Regions from separate parts of the Micromonospora sp. M51 genome, predicted to be linked through region 2. Evidence: riboswitches for the same ligand, from Rfam matches in the RefSeq annotation. Region 2 holds a riboswitch; the other holds the start of a gene.
The links. A riboswitch is a leader RNA that binds a small molecule or an ion and turns the genes downstream of it on or off. The one in region 2 is predicted to bind S-adenosylmethionine.

Region 1: it holds a riboswitch for S-adenosylmethionine, as region 2 does, so the genes downstream of both, thrC (threonine synthase) here and KBX53_RS12245 (ABC transporter substrate-binding protein) in region 2, are expected to answer to the same signal.

What each region holds. Positions count from the first base shown of each region.
Region 1 covers NZ_JAGPXZ010000630.1:69-3,638, forward strand. The annotation lists gene KBX53_RS25910 (helix-turn-helix transcriptional regulator) at 210-515, opposite strand; gene KBX53_RS25915 (DMT family transporter) at 607-1,569, shown strand; SAM riboswitch class I at 1,637-1,772, shown strand; gene thrC (threonine synthase) at 1,783-3,069, shown strand; partial or broken gene KBX53_RS25925 (GNAT family N-acetyltransferase) at 3,322-3,570, shown strand, end outside.
Region 2 covers NZ_JAGPXZ010000174.1:375-8,669, forward strand. The annotation lists gene KBX53_RS12215 (NAD(P)-dependent alcohol dehydrogenase) at 1-661, shown strand, start outside; gene KBX53_RS12220 (DUF664 domain-containing protein) at 671-1,180, opposite strand; gene KBX53_RS12225 (2'-5' RNA ligase family protein) at 1,260-1,775, shown strand; gene KBX53_RS12230 (hypothetical protein) at 1,984-2,169, shown strand; gene corA (magnesium/cobalt transporter CorA) at 2,185-3,312, opposite strand; gene KBX53_RS12240 (amino acid transporter) at 3,467-5,425, shown strand; SAM riboswitch class IV at 5,512-5,623, shown strand; gene KBX53_RS12245 (ABC transporter substrate-binding protein) at 5,897-6,763, shown strand; gene KBX53_RS12250 (amino acid ABC transporter permease) at 6,803-7,573, shown strand; gene KBX53_RS12255 (amino acid ABC transporter ATP-binding protein) at 7,570-8,295, shown strand, end outside.

The sequences.
Region 1 (3,570 bases), on a different contig from region 2:
GTCGTCCGCAGCCCCGGCTCTGTGCCCGGCGCGCCGGCCTGGCTCTGTGCCCCGCGCGCCGGCCCGGCTCTGTGCCCCGCGCGCCGGATCCCAGCTGGGCGCTGATGTCGTAAACGATTCAGCTCCAAAGCGTGCGCGAATGGTAGGTGTCACCCGCTCCGCAGCCGTGACCGTCAGCGACACGTGCGGGAGGGGCCGAGGCGGGAGCGTCAGGCCGGTCGGTGGTGGGCGAGGACCGCGTCCAGCAGGCCGGGGTAGAGCTTGTCCAGCTCGTCGCGGCGCAGCCGGACCAGCCGGCTCGTGCCGGCGGCGCGGGTTCGGGTCAGGCCCGCCTCGCGCAGCACCTTGAGGTGGTGGCTGCGGGTCGCCTTGGAGACGCCGAAGTCGAAGCTGCCGCAGGGGGACTCGCCGCCCTCGGCGAGCGCCCGGACGATCTGTAGCCGCACGTCGTCGGCGAGCGCGGCCAGCACGCTGGTGACCGGTACGGCGGTCAGGTCGGGTTCGTGCGGCTCCATGTGACCAGTGTAACCGTTGTTCGACAAGAGTCGAACAAGCTCCTACTGTCGGTGTCGTTGGTTCGACGATACTCGAACATTGGAGTTGCCGATGCGATCCCGCGCCACCGCTTACCCACTGGTCGCCGTGCTCGGCTGGGGCGTGATGTTCCCGATCCTGGCCAGCGCGCTCGACCGGGTCGACCCGCTCAATTTGACCACCGCGCGCTACCTGCTGGCCGCCGTCGTCCTGGTCGCCATCCTGCTGCTCCGCGAGGGGGCCGGCGCGCTGCGGCACGGTGGAAGGGCGCTGGAGGTGGTGGTGCTCGGCGTGGTCGGCTTCGCGGGGTTCAACCTCCTCACCAACCTGGCGCTCGAACACGCCGCCCCGCAGCAGGTCTCCCTCTTCGTGGCCACCACCCCGGTGATCACCCAGCTCGTCCGCTGGGCTCGCGACGGCGTACGCCCGAAGCCGCTCCTGCTGGCCCTCTCCCTGGTGGCGCTCGTCGGAGTCGGCCTGGTGATCACGCGCGGCAGCCTGGCCGGGCTCGGCCAGTTCGGCCTCGGCGGGCTGATGATGATCGGCGCGGTGCTGGGCTGGGCCATCAACACCCACGGCGCCAGCCGGTTCGGCGAGTGGACGCCGCTGCGCTTCACCACACTGACCGCGCTCGCCGGCACGGCCGCCATGCTCGTCCTGAGCATCGGCGCCGACGCCGTCGGCTGGCAGCACGCGCCAGGCGCCGCCGACCTCGTGGCGGTCACCCCGCAGCTGGCGTACGCCGTCGTGGTGGGTGCCGTCATCGCGGTCCTGGCCTGGAACACCGGCGTGCAGCGACTCGGTGCCGCCAACGCCGCGCTGTTCATGAACCTGGTTCCGGTGACCACCTTCGCGGTGCAGATCGCCCGTGGCTACCGCCCGGAACCCGTCGAACTGGTCGGGGCCGCCATCACGATCGCCGCCCTGATCGCCGCGAATCTCGCCGCCCGCCCCCGGACCACGCCGCTGCCCCAGTCGGGTGCGGTGACGGACCCGATCGCGGTGACCGACCCGGTGGCCGTGAACGCCCGCTGACCCACTCCCTGGGATTCGCCCTGGAGGCCGCGGCCAGCTTTGCCTAGACTCGGCGGCACAACTGAATACCTCATCCAGAGGGGCTGAGGGATACGGCCCGACGACGCCCCGGCAACCACCCCGCGCGCTCACCGCTGAGCGACCCGCGGGGCAGGTGCCAATTCCGTCCCCGCCGCACGGTGCGATGCGGGGAAAGATGAGAGGACTCTCGACATGACGTCGACGCTCGTCAGCTCCGGCATCGACACCTCTGCCAGCCCGGCCCGCGCCCTGGTCTGCCGCGCCTGTTCGGCCCGCTACCCGCTCGCCGCCCAGCACGCCTGTTACGAGTGTTTCGGCCCGCTGGAGGTCGACTACGACACCTCCGCGCTGGCCACCGTCACCCGCGAACAGATCGAAGCCGGCCCGGACAACATCTGGCGGTACGCCGCACTGCTGCCCGCCGGTCAGGACCCGGCCAGCCGGGTCACCCTCGACCCGGGGCTGACCCCGTTGGTGGCGGCCCCGCACCTCGCCGCCGAGTTGGGCATCACCGCGCCGCTGTGGGTCAAGGACGACAGCGCCAACCCCACCCACTCGTTCAAGGACCGGGTCGTCTCGGTGGCGCTCACCGCCGCCAAGGCGCTCGGCTTCACCCGGTTCGCCTGCGCGTCGACCGGCAACCTGGCCAACTCGGTGGCCGCCCACGCCGCCCGCGCCGGCGTGCCCTCGGTGGTCTTCATCCCCAGCGACCTGGAGCAGGGCAAGGTCATCACCACCGCCGTCTACGGTGGCGAACTGGTCGCCATCGACGGTTCGTACGACGATGTCAACCGGCTCTGCGGCGAGCTGGTGGAGACCGACGAATTCGAGGACACGGCGTTCGTCAACGTGAACGTCCGGCCGTACTACGCAGAGGGTTCCAAGACCCTCGGCTACGAGGTGGCCGAGCAGCTGGGCTGGCGGATCCCGGCGCAGGTGGTCATTCCGATGGCCAGCGGCGAGCTGCTCACCAAGATTGACAAGGCGTTCTCCGAGCTGGTCGAGATCGGCCTGGTCGAGGCGCCGGCCGGCGGCTGGAAGGTCTTCGGTGCGCAGTCCGCAGGCTGCAACCCGATCGCCACCGCCCTGCACGGCGGGACCGACACGATCATCCCGGTCAAGCCGACCGGCATCGCCAAGTCGCTCAACATCGGCGACCCGGCAGCCGGCCTCTACGCCCTGGAAGCGGTCCGCCGCACCGGCGGCTGGATGGAGTACGTCGACGACGACGAGATCCGGGCGGGCATCCGCGACCTGGCCCGCACGACCGGGGTCTTCGCCGAGACCGCGGGTGGGGTGACAGTGGCCGTGCTGCGCAAGCTGGTCGAGTCCGGTCGGCTCGACCCGTCGGCGGAGACCGTCGTGTTCAACACCGGCGAGGGTCTGAAGACCATCGACGCGGTGGCCGGCCAGGTTGGCCCGACCCACCACATCAAGCCCTCGCTGCGTGCCGCCCGCGACGCCGGCCTCCTCGGCTGACCCACGGGCCAGGTCGATCAGCCAGTAACTGGGTTTTCGCTGTGAGTGTGGAAAACCCGCCGCTACGGACTTGACGGCAGGAACCGGACGGCGCAAGATGCTCCGTGCGGGAGGGCATTTCGCCGAAGACTTTTGAAGTTCTTGCGACCCAACGCCGGAGGCGTTGTGCGAGTGTCCCTCCCGACCACGTTCGATCGGGCCAGCGATTAATTCGCTGGCCCGATCGCTTTTGCCTGGTGCACCCTCAGCGCAATGAGCATCACTATCGCGTCGTTCGACGGCGCCGACCGGACCGCGGTCGACGAGGCGTACCGGATCGGGTCAGCGGTCAACCACGCCGACCTGCCGGACTTCCCGCCCTCCTGCCGGCGCCGCTTCGACGCGCTGTTCCACACGCCGATGCCCGGCACCCGGTCACTCTGGGCGCTGGCCCGACTGGACGGCGTGCCGGCCGGCTACCTCCAACTGGACCTGCCGCAGCTCGACAACACCGACAACGCC
Region 2 (8,295 bases):
CGAGTTCGAACTTGTCCCGCACGCGCGGCACGTCGTACCTCTACCGGAGGGTCTGGATCCGGTGCAAGCCGCACCGCTGACCGACGCGGGGCTCACCCCGTACCACGCCGTCCGGCGCTCCTGGCCGAAGCTGCCACCGGGCAGCACGGCCGTGGTGATCGGGGTCGGCGGGCTGGGGCACGTGGGCGTGCAGATCCTCAAGGCCACCACCGCCGCGCGGGTGATCGCCGTGGACACCCGGGCCGAGGCGCTGCGGCTGGCCGAGGAGTGCGGCGCGGATCGCACGGTGACCTCCGGACCGACCGCCGCCGAGGAAATCCGGGATGCCACCGGAGGGCGGGGCGCCGACGTGGTGCTGGACTTCGTCGGCGCGGACAGCACCCTGGCGCTCGGCGTGGCGGCGGCCCGCACCGTGGGCGACCTGACCATCGTGGGGATCGGCGGCGGCACCGTGGGAGTGTCGTTCTTCTCCGTGCCGTACGAGCTGAGTATCGCCACCACCTACTGGGGCAGCCGACCCGAGCTGGTGGAGGTGCTCGACCTGGGCGCCCGGGGCCTGGTCCGGCCGAGCATCACCACCTTCGCGCTGGACGACGCCCTGGACGCGTACCGCCAGATGCGCGACGGGACCCTGGAGGGCCGGGCGGTGATCGTGCCGTGAGCCCGGCCGTCAGCCGGCCTCGAGCAGGCCACGCACGTAGGCGGCCTGGCCGACGTGTTGCAGGTCGTCCTCGACGACGCTGACCAACCGGACGCCGAGGGTGACCGGCGGATCCCACGCCTCGTCGACCACACGGTCCAGGTCCGCCGGGGCCAGACCGGCCAGGAAGTCCCCGGTACGCGCGGCGACCGCCCCGTAGTAGTCGATGAGCGCCTGCGCGCTCTCCGGCCTAACCGTCGCGACCTGGGCGGGCGAGTGCCCGTAGCCGGTGTTCTCGGGGTCGGCGGCGAGCCCGAACCGTCCCGCCCAGTCGCCGCTGGCCCAGATCTGGTCGGCGTCGAGGACCTCGGCGACATGATGGTCCTGCACCCGGGTGAGGTGCCAGACCAGCCAGCCGATCGAGTTGGCGCCCGGGGCGGGCTGGTGGCGCAGTTGCTCGGGGCTGAGGCCCTCGACCGCCGCGCGGACGAGGTCGGGCAGTCGGTCGTACGCCTCGGTCAGCAGGTCACTCACATTCACGTGCTGCGCCTTCCTGGTCGGTTGCGGATCAGGTACCGCCGGAGACGGGCGGGCAAACCTCGGCCGCTACGGTGATCAAATGGTCGCCGCGCTGGAGTTGTACCTGGACCCGGACGCCACCCGCCGGATCCGGGTGCTCTGGGACGCGCTGGAGGCCGAGGGCGTGCAGAGCATGCGCTCGCTGCTGGAGCAGCGCCACCGTCCACACGTCTCGCTCATGGTGGCGCCCCGGTTCGACCCGGAGCAGGTCGCCGAGGCGTTACAGGGGACGGTGGTGGCCGCCCCGTTGCGGCTCGAATTCCAGCACGCCGGCCAGTTCGTCGGTCGGGTGCTCTGGCTCGGTCCGACGCCCACCCCGGAGTTGCTGGCGCACCACCGGCTGGTGCACGACCGGCTCGCCGCCGCCGGCATCCCCCTCGCCGAGCACTACCAGCCGGGGCGCTGGGTGCCGCACTGCACGCTGTCCATGCGGGTGCCGAACACGCTGATGGCCGCCGCGGTGCGCCGCTGTCTGGAGGTGTTGCCGCTGGCCGCGACGGTGGTCGGCGCGGCGCTCACCGACCATGCCCGGGGCATCGCCCACCCGCTGCCTTGACCGTGACTCGACCGTCGCTGCGTAATGTCCGGTTTGGCGGGCGGCAGTCGGAAACCCGAAAACAAGCGGTGCGGAAGTGGCCGGGCGTGGGAAGGTTCGAGTGGCTGTCGTACCGGTGGTGGGCTGCTCACGGGCGGTCCCACCCGGCCGGTGGCGCGAATTCACCCCGCGCCGCCCACGGCGGCTTCGACGAGGAGAGGCAGGGCCCATGCAGGCTCAGCGCAGGCCACCGCGCACGGAGCGGAGCCAGACCCGGGACGACCGGACCGGCGGCGGAATGACCGGGGCAGCCACCCCCCTGACGATCTGGGCGGCCGCCGTACTGCTCGGCCGGATCGGTGCCGGCGACGACGACGTCGAGGACGAACGGCACATCCTGCGCGGCATCGAGTGAGCCGCGGCCAAGGGCTCAGAGCCAGCCGCGCCGCTTGAAGATCACATAGAGGGTGCCGCAGACCAGCAGCATCAACAGCAGCGCGAAGAGGTAACCGAAGCGCCAGTTCAGCTCCGGCATGTGGACGAAGTTCATGCCGTACACGGTGCCGATGAGCGTGGGAGCGAAGAGGATCGCCGCCCAGGAGGAAACCTTCTTCAGCTCCTCGTTCTGGCTGTAGCTGGCCGCCGTGAGACTGCGCATCTCCTCGTTCTGCTGCTGCGAGACGAGGGTCGCGTTGACGGTGAGGATGTTCTGCAGCAGGTGCCGGAAACCGTCCACCCGCTCCACCACCTGGGTCAGGTGGTCGGTCACGTCGCGCAGGTAGCGGCGCAGCTCCTCGTCGGCGCTGGCGCTGCCCGCGCCGACGGCCAGCGCGTCGAGCACGCTGAGCAGGGGGCGGGCGGCCCGCTGGAACTGGATGACCTCGCGGCTGAGGCCGTAGATGCGGCGGCTGGCGTTCGGATCGCCACCGAACACCTGGGTCTCGATCTCGTCGATGTCGTTCTCCAGCCCGGCCACCACCGGCGCGTACCCGTCGACGACCTGGTCCAGGATCGCGTACAGGACCGCCTCCGGGCCCCGGGCGAGCATCTGCGCCTCGGTCTCCATCCGCCGCCGCACCGCGGCCAGGTCCGGTGCCTCACCGTGGCGGACGGTGACCACGAAACCCGGCCCGATGAACAGGTGCAGCTCGGAGAACTCGACCTCCTCCCGCAGGTCGTCGTAGCGGGCGGCGCGCAGCACCACGAACAGGGTGTGGCCGTAGCGCTCCAGCTTGGGCCGCTGGTGGGCGTTGATCGCGTCCTCGACCGCCAGGTCGTGCAGCCGGAACTCGCGGGCCAGTGAGGTGATCTGCTCGATGTCGGGCCGGTACAACCCGATCCAGGCCATCGCGTCGTCCTGCTCCTGCAGGCAGCGGTACGTCTCGGCGAGGCCGGACGGCGAGGCGAACCGGTGCCCCCGGAGGTAGACCGCGCTGTCCACCAGGCCGTGGGAGGCTGCGGGCGACTCCGGGGGCGGCACCACGCCGACCCTCGTCTCGTACTTGTCGAGTTGACGGCCGAAGCCACCACCCGGGCGGAAGCGACGGCCGCCGACCATGCCCTGTCCCCTCCCCCGGTGCCGTCCGGTCCGGACCGGGAGGCTGCATCCCCGGTGCCCTGGGCCCGAAACCCGCCGGGGTGTCGGCTGGGTTCCGCGCACCGGCGGACGGCAGCGGCCCCATGGGCGGATACTCACGGTGACCGTGAGCGGGATGACGGGGGACGCGCCGGTGACGTTCGACAGACGCGCCGGCCGGTTGCGGGGGTGGCTGCTCGACGCCGGCTCGGACCAGGCCGTGCAGCACCCGGGGCCGCACGGGCGCCCGCCGGAGCACCGGCACCACCCGTGGTGGAAGGTGATGTGCCTGACCGGTGTGGACTACTTCTCCACGTTGGGTTACCAGCCGGGTATCGCGGCGCTGGCCGCCGGGGCGCTCTCGCCGGTGGCGACGCTGGTGCTGGTGCTGGTGACCCTGCTGGGGGCGTTGCCGGTCTACCGGCGGGTGGCGGTGGAGAGCCCGCACGGTGAGGGTTCCATCGCGATGCTGGTCCGCCTGCTGAGCTACTGGCCGGGCAAACTGCTGGTGCTGGTGCTGCTCGGTTTCGCGGCCACCGACTTCATCATCACCATCACCCTCTCGGCCGCTGACGCGACGGCGCACATCGACGAGAACCCGTTCTGGCCGAGTGCGCTCAAGGGGCACGAGGTGCTGGTCACACTGCTGCTCGTGTCGCTGCTGGGCGCGGTGTTCCTCAAGGGATTCACCGAGGCGATCGGGATCGCCGTCGTCCTGGTCGCGGTCTACCTGACGCTGAACGCGGTGGTGGTGGCCGACGCGCTGTGGCGGGTGGTGAGGCATCCGAGCGCGGTGGGCGACTGGACCTCCGCGCTGACCACCGGGCACGGCGACCCGTGGCTGGTGGTCGGGCTGTCGCTGCTGGTCTTTCCGAAGCTGGCGTTGGGTCTGTCCGGCTTCGAGACCGGGGTGGCGGTGATGCCGAGCGTACGGGGTGACCCGCAGGATTCGGAGGCACGACCGCTGGGCCGGATCCGTGGCGCGCGCCGGCTGCTGACCACCGCAGCGGTGATCATGAGCGTTTTTCTGATCACCAGCAGCGTGACGACAACGGTGCTGATCCCGCCGGACGCCTTCCAGCCGGGCGGGCCGGCGAACGGGCGGGCGCTGGCCTATCTGGCGCACGCCCACCTCGGCGAGGTGTTCGGCACCATCTACGACCTGTCGACCATCGGGATCCTCTGGTTCGCCGGGGCGTCGGCGATGGATGGTCTGCTCAACCTCGTGCCGCGCTACCTGCCCCGCTACGGCATGGCGCCGACCTGGGCGCGAGCCGTCCGGCCACTGGTGCTGGTCTTCACCTCGGTGGCGTTCCTGATCACGATCATCTTCGAGGCCAGCGTGGACGCGCAGGGCGGCGCGTACGCCACCGGGGTGCTGGTGTTGATCACCTCGGCCGCGACGGCGGTGACGCTCGCGGCGCTGCGGCAGCGTCAGCGCGGTCGCACCATCGCGTTCGGCGTCATCGCGGTGATCTTCGTCTACACGACGCTGGCGAACGTGGTGGAACGCCCCAGTGGCGTCAAGATCGCCGCTTGTTTCATCGGCGGGATCATCCTGGTGTCGGTGTTGTCGCGGCTGATGCGGGCCTACGAGCTGCGCGTCGATCACGTCGAACTGGATCCGGCCGCGGCCCGGATCATCGACGAACGCGCCGGCCGGCGGATCCGCCTCATCGCGCACGAACCCGACCGGCGCGACGAGGCGGAGTACCGCGCCAAGCTCGCCCAGACCATGGCGGACAACGACTTCCCCGACGACAGCGACGTCATCTTCGTCGAGGTCGAGGTCACCGACCCGTCCGACTTCGAGACCGAGGTGCTGGTCCGCGGCAGCGTCGTCGACGGCCGCTTCCCGGTGCTCAGCCTGGCCAGTTCGTCGGTGCCCACCGCGCTGGCCGCCCTGCTGCTGGAGATCCGCGACCGCAGCCGTCGGCGGCCCCACATCTACTTCGAGTGGTCCGAGGGCGGCCCGGTTCGCAACTTCCTGCGCTACCTGGCGTTCGGGCAGGGCGCGATCGCCTCGGTGACCCGGGAGATCCTGCGCCGCCAGGAACCCGACCCACACCGTCGACCGCACGTGCACGCCGGCTGACCTGGGCGCGGACGGCTCGTCGCGCACGGTGAGCGTGGTCATACCGACTGGACGCGGCACCCGTTGGTGCTGCTAGCCTCGGCGCAGGTCATGAGCGCCAGCGCGAAGCCCCGGCTCGCTGGCCGGCAACCCTCCTCCGCGGTGGGGTGCCCCGGGTGAAGACCAGGCACCGGCACGACGTCGGTGCAAGCGTGGCCTGGCACCCAGGTCAGCACAGACCCGGGAGAACCATGCGCATCCTCAGCACCACCCCACCGACTGACGTCGCGGACCTCCGCACCGGTCGACCCTCGCCCGCACTGACCCGGCGACGGCACGTGGACACGATGCGAATGTGCAGCGCCGCCTGTCGTCGCGGCACCGCGCTCTAGCACCACCCTCCCGAAACCCCTTTCCACCGGTACGCCCATCGGGCGCGCCGTCGGTGGCGCGCACCCACGCCCGCCGAGACACCACCCTTCGGAGACACCAGTGCGATTCCTTCCCGCAGTGACCCGTGCCGCCGCCCTGGGGGCGGCGACGATCCTGGCCGCCACCGCCCTCACCGCCTGCGGCGACGACAGCTCGTCCGACGCCACCACCAACCCGTACGGCCTGGCCCAGCCGGGCGTGCTGCGCGCCGGCACGCTGACCGACGCCCCGCCGAACGTGTACCTCAAGGACGGCAGGTTCACCGGCTTCGACAACGACCTGCTGACCGCCGTGGCCGGCAAGCTCGGCCTCAGTGTGGAGTTCGTCGGCACCGACTTCTCCGCGCTGCTCAGCCAGGTCAACAACCGCAAGTTCGACGTCGGCAGCTCCTCGATCACCATCACCGAGGCCCGCAAGAAGACAGTCGACTTCGGCAACGGCTACGACTTCGGCTACTTCGGCCTGGACGTCCCGGCCGGCTCGCCGATCACCAGCTTCGACCAGCTCACCGGCAAGCGGGTGGTGGTGGTGCAGGGCACGGTCCAGGACGACTACGCCACCGGCAAGCAGCTGAACCCGGTGCGGGTGCCGGACTACAACGGTGCGATCAACCAGCTCAAGGCGGGCACCGCCGACGCGTGGATCGCCCCGGCGGAGATCGGCGAGAAGTCGGCCGCCGACAGCAACGGCAAGATCACCGTGGCGGCCAAGCAGCTCAGCCCGGCACCGACCGCGTACGCCGTGGCCAAGGGCAACGACAAGCTGCGCGAGGCGCTGAACAAGAGCCTCGACGAGGTCATCGCCGATGGCACCTGGACCCGGTTGCAGGCGCAGTACTACCCGGGCCGGCCGATCCCGGCGGACTTCAAGCCGGGCAGCGGCGCGGTCACCGTGGCGCCGTCGGCGTCCGCGTCGGCGGCGTCCTGAACCGATGACGAGCGAGCGGGGCGGTAGGAGAGGCGACACATGGATCCGTTGAGCACCCTGTGGGAAACGTTCTTCGACTGGGACTCGATGCGCGAGGCGCTGCCCGAGATGCTGACCGTCGGGTTGCCCAACACGCTGATCCTGGCGGTCTCCGCCGCTCTGCTCGGCTCGGTGCTGGGCCTGCTGCTGGCCGTCGCGGGGATCTCCCGCAGCCGCTGGTTGCGATGGCCGGCGCGGGTCTACACCGACGTGTTCCGAGGGCTGCCGGCCGCCGCGACGATCCTGCTGATCGGCGTCGGGTTGGCCCCGCTGGGCATGCAGGTCTGGGGACCGGACCCCTACCCGTTGGGCATCCTGGCGCTGTCGCTCATCGCTGCCGCGTACATCGGGGAGATCTTCCGCTCGGGCATCCAGTCGGTGGAGGCCGCCCAGTTGGAGGGCGCCCGGGCGCTCGGCTTCTCCTGGGCCGACGCGATGCGGCTGGTGATCGTCCCGCAGGGCATCCGGCGGGTGCTGCCGGCCTGGGTGAACCAGCTCATCGCGCTGATCAAGGACTCCAGCCTGGTCTACTTCCTCGGTCTGGTGGCCAGCCAGCGGGAGCTGTTCCGGATCGGGCAGGACTACGCGGCCACCACCGGTAACGAGTCGGCGCTGCTGCTGGCGGGGCTGTGCTACCTGGCGTTGACCGTTCCGTTGACGCACGTCGTGAACTGGATCGACCGCCGGCTGCGCAACGGTCGGCCGGCCACCGCGCCGACAGACGAGGACGACGACACCGCGCCGTACGCGATGGAAGGGGACCGGCGATGACCGCCGCCAGCACGACCTCGGTCAGCCTCGACGTACGCGACGTGCACCTCGCCTTCGGACCGAACCGGGTGCTGCGTGGCGTCGACCTGTCGGTGCCGCGTGGCGCGACGGCCTGTGTCATCGGCCCGTCCGGGTCGGGCAAGTCCACACTGCTGCGCACCATCAACCGGCTGATCGAACCGGACCGGGGCGACGTGCTGCTGGACGGGCGCAGCGTGCGGGGCGACGACCCGGACGCGCTGCGGCAGCGGGTGGGCATGGTGTTCCAGCAGTTCAACCTCTTCCCGCACATGAGCGTGCTGCGCAACGTCACGCTGGCGCTGCGCCGACTGCGCAAGCTCGGTGACGACGAGGCGGACGCGCTCGCCCGCGCCCAGTTGGAGCTGGTGGGGCTTGCCGGCAAGGCGAACTCCCGACCGGCGCAACTCTCCGGTGGTCAGCAGCAACGGGTGGCGATCGCCCGTGCGCTGGCGCTGCGGCCCGAGGTGATGCTCTTTGACGAGGCGACCTCTGCGCTCGACCCGGAGCTGGTCAAGGGTGTGCTCGGGGTGATGGCCGACCTGTCCGCCGCCGGAATGACCATGGTGGTGGTGACCCACGAGATGGGCTTCGCCCGGCAGGTCGCCGACACCGTCGCCTTCATGGACCGGGGTGTGGTGCTGGAGGCCGGCCCGCCCGAGGCCGTCTTCGAGCGGGCCGAACATCCGCGGCTGCGCCGGTTC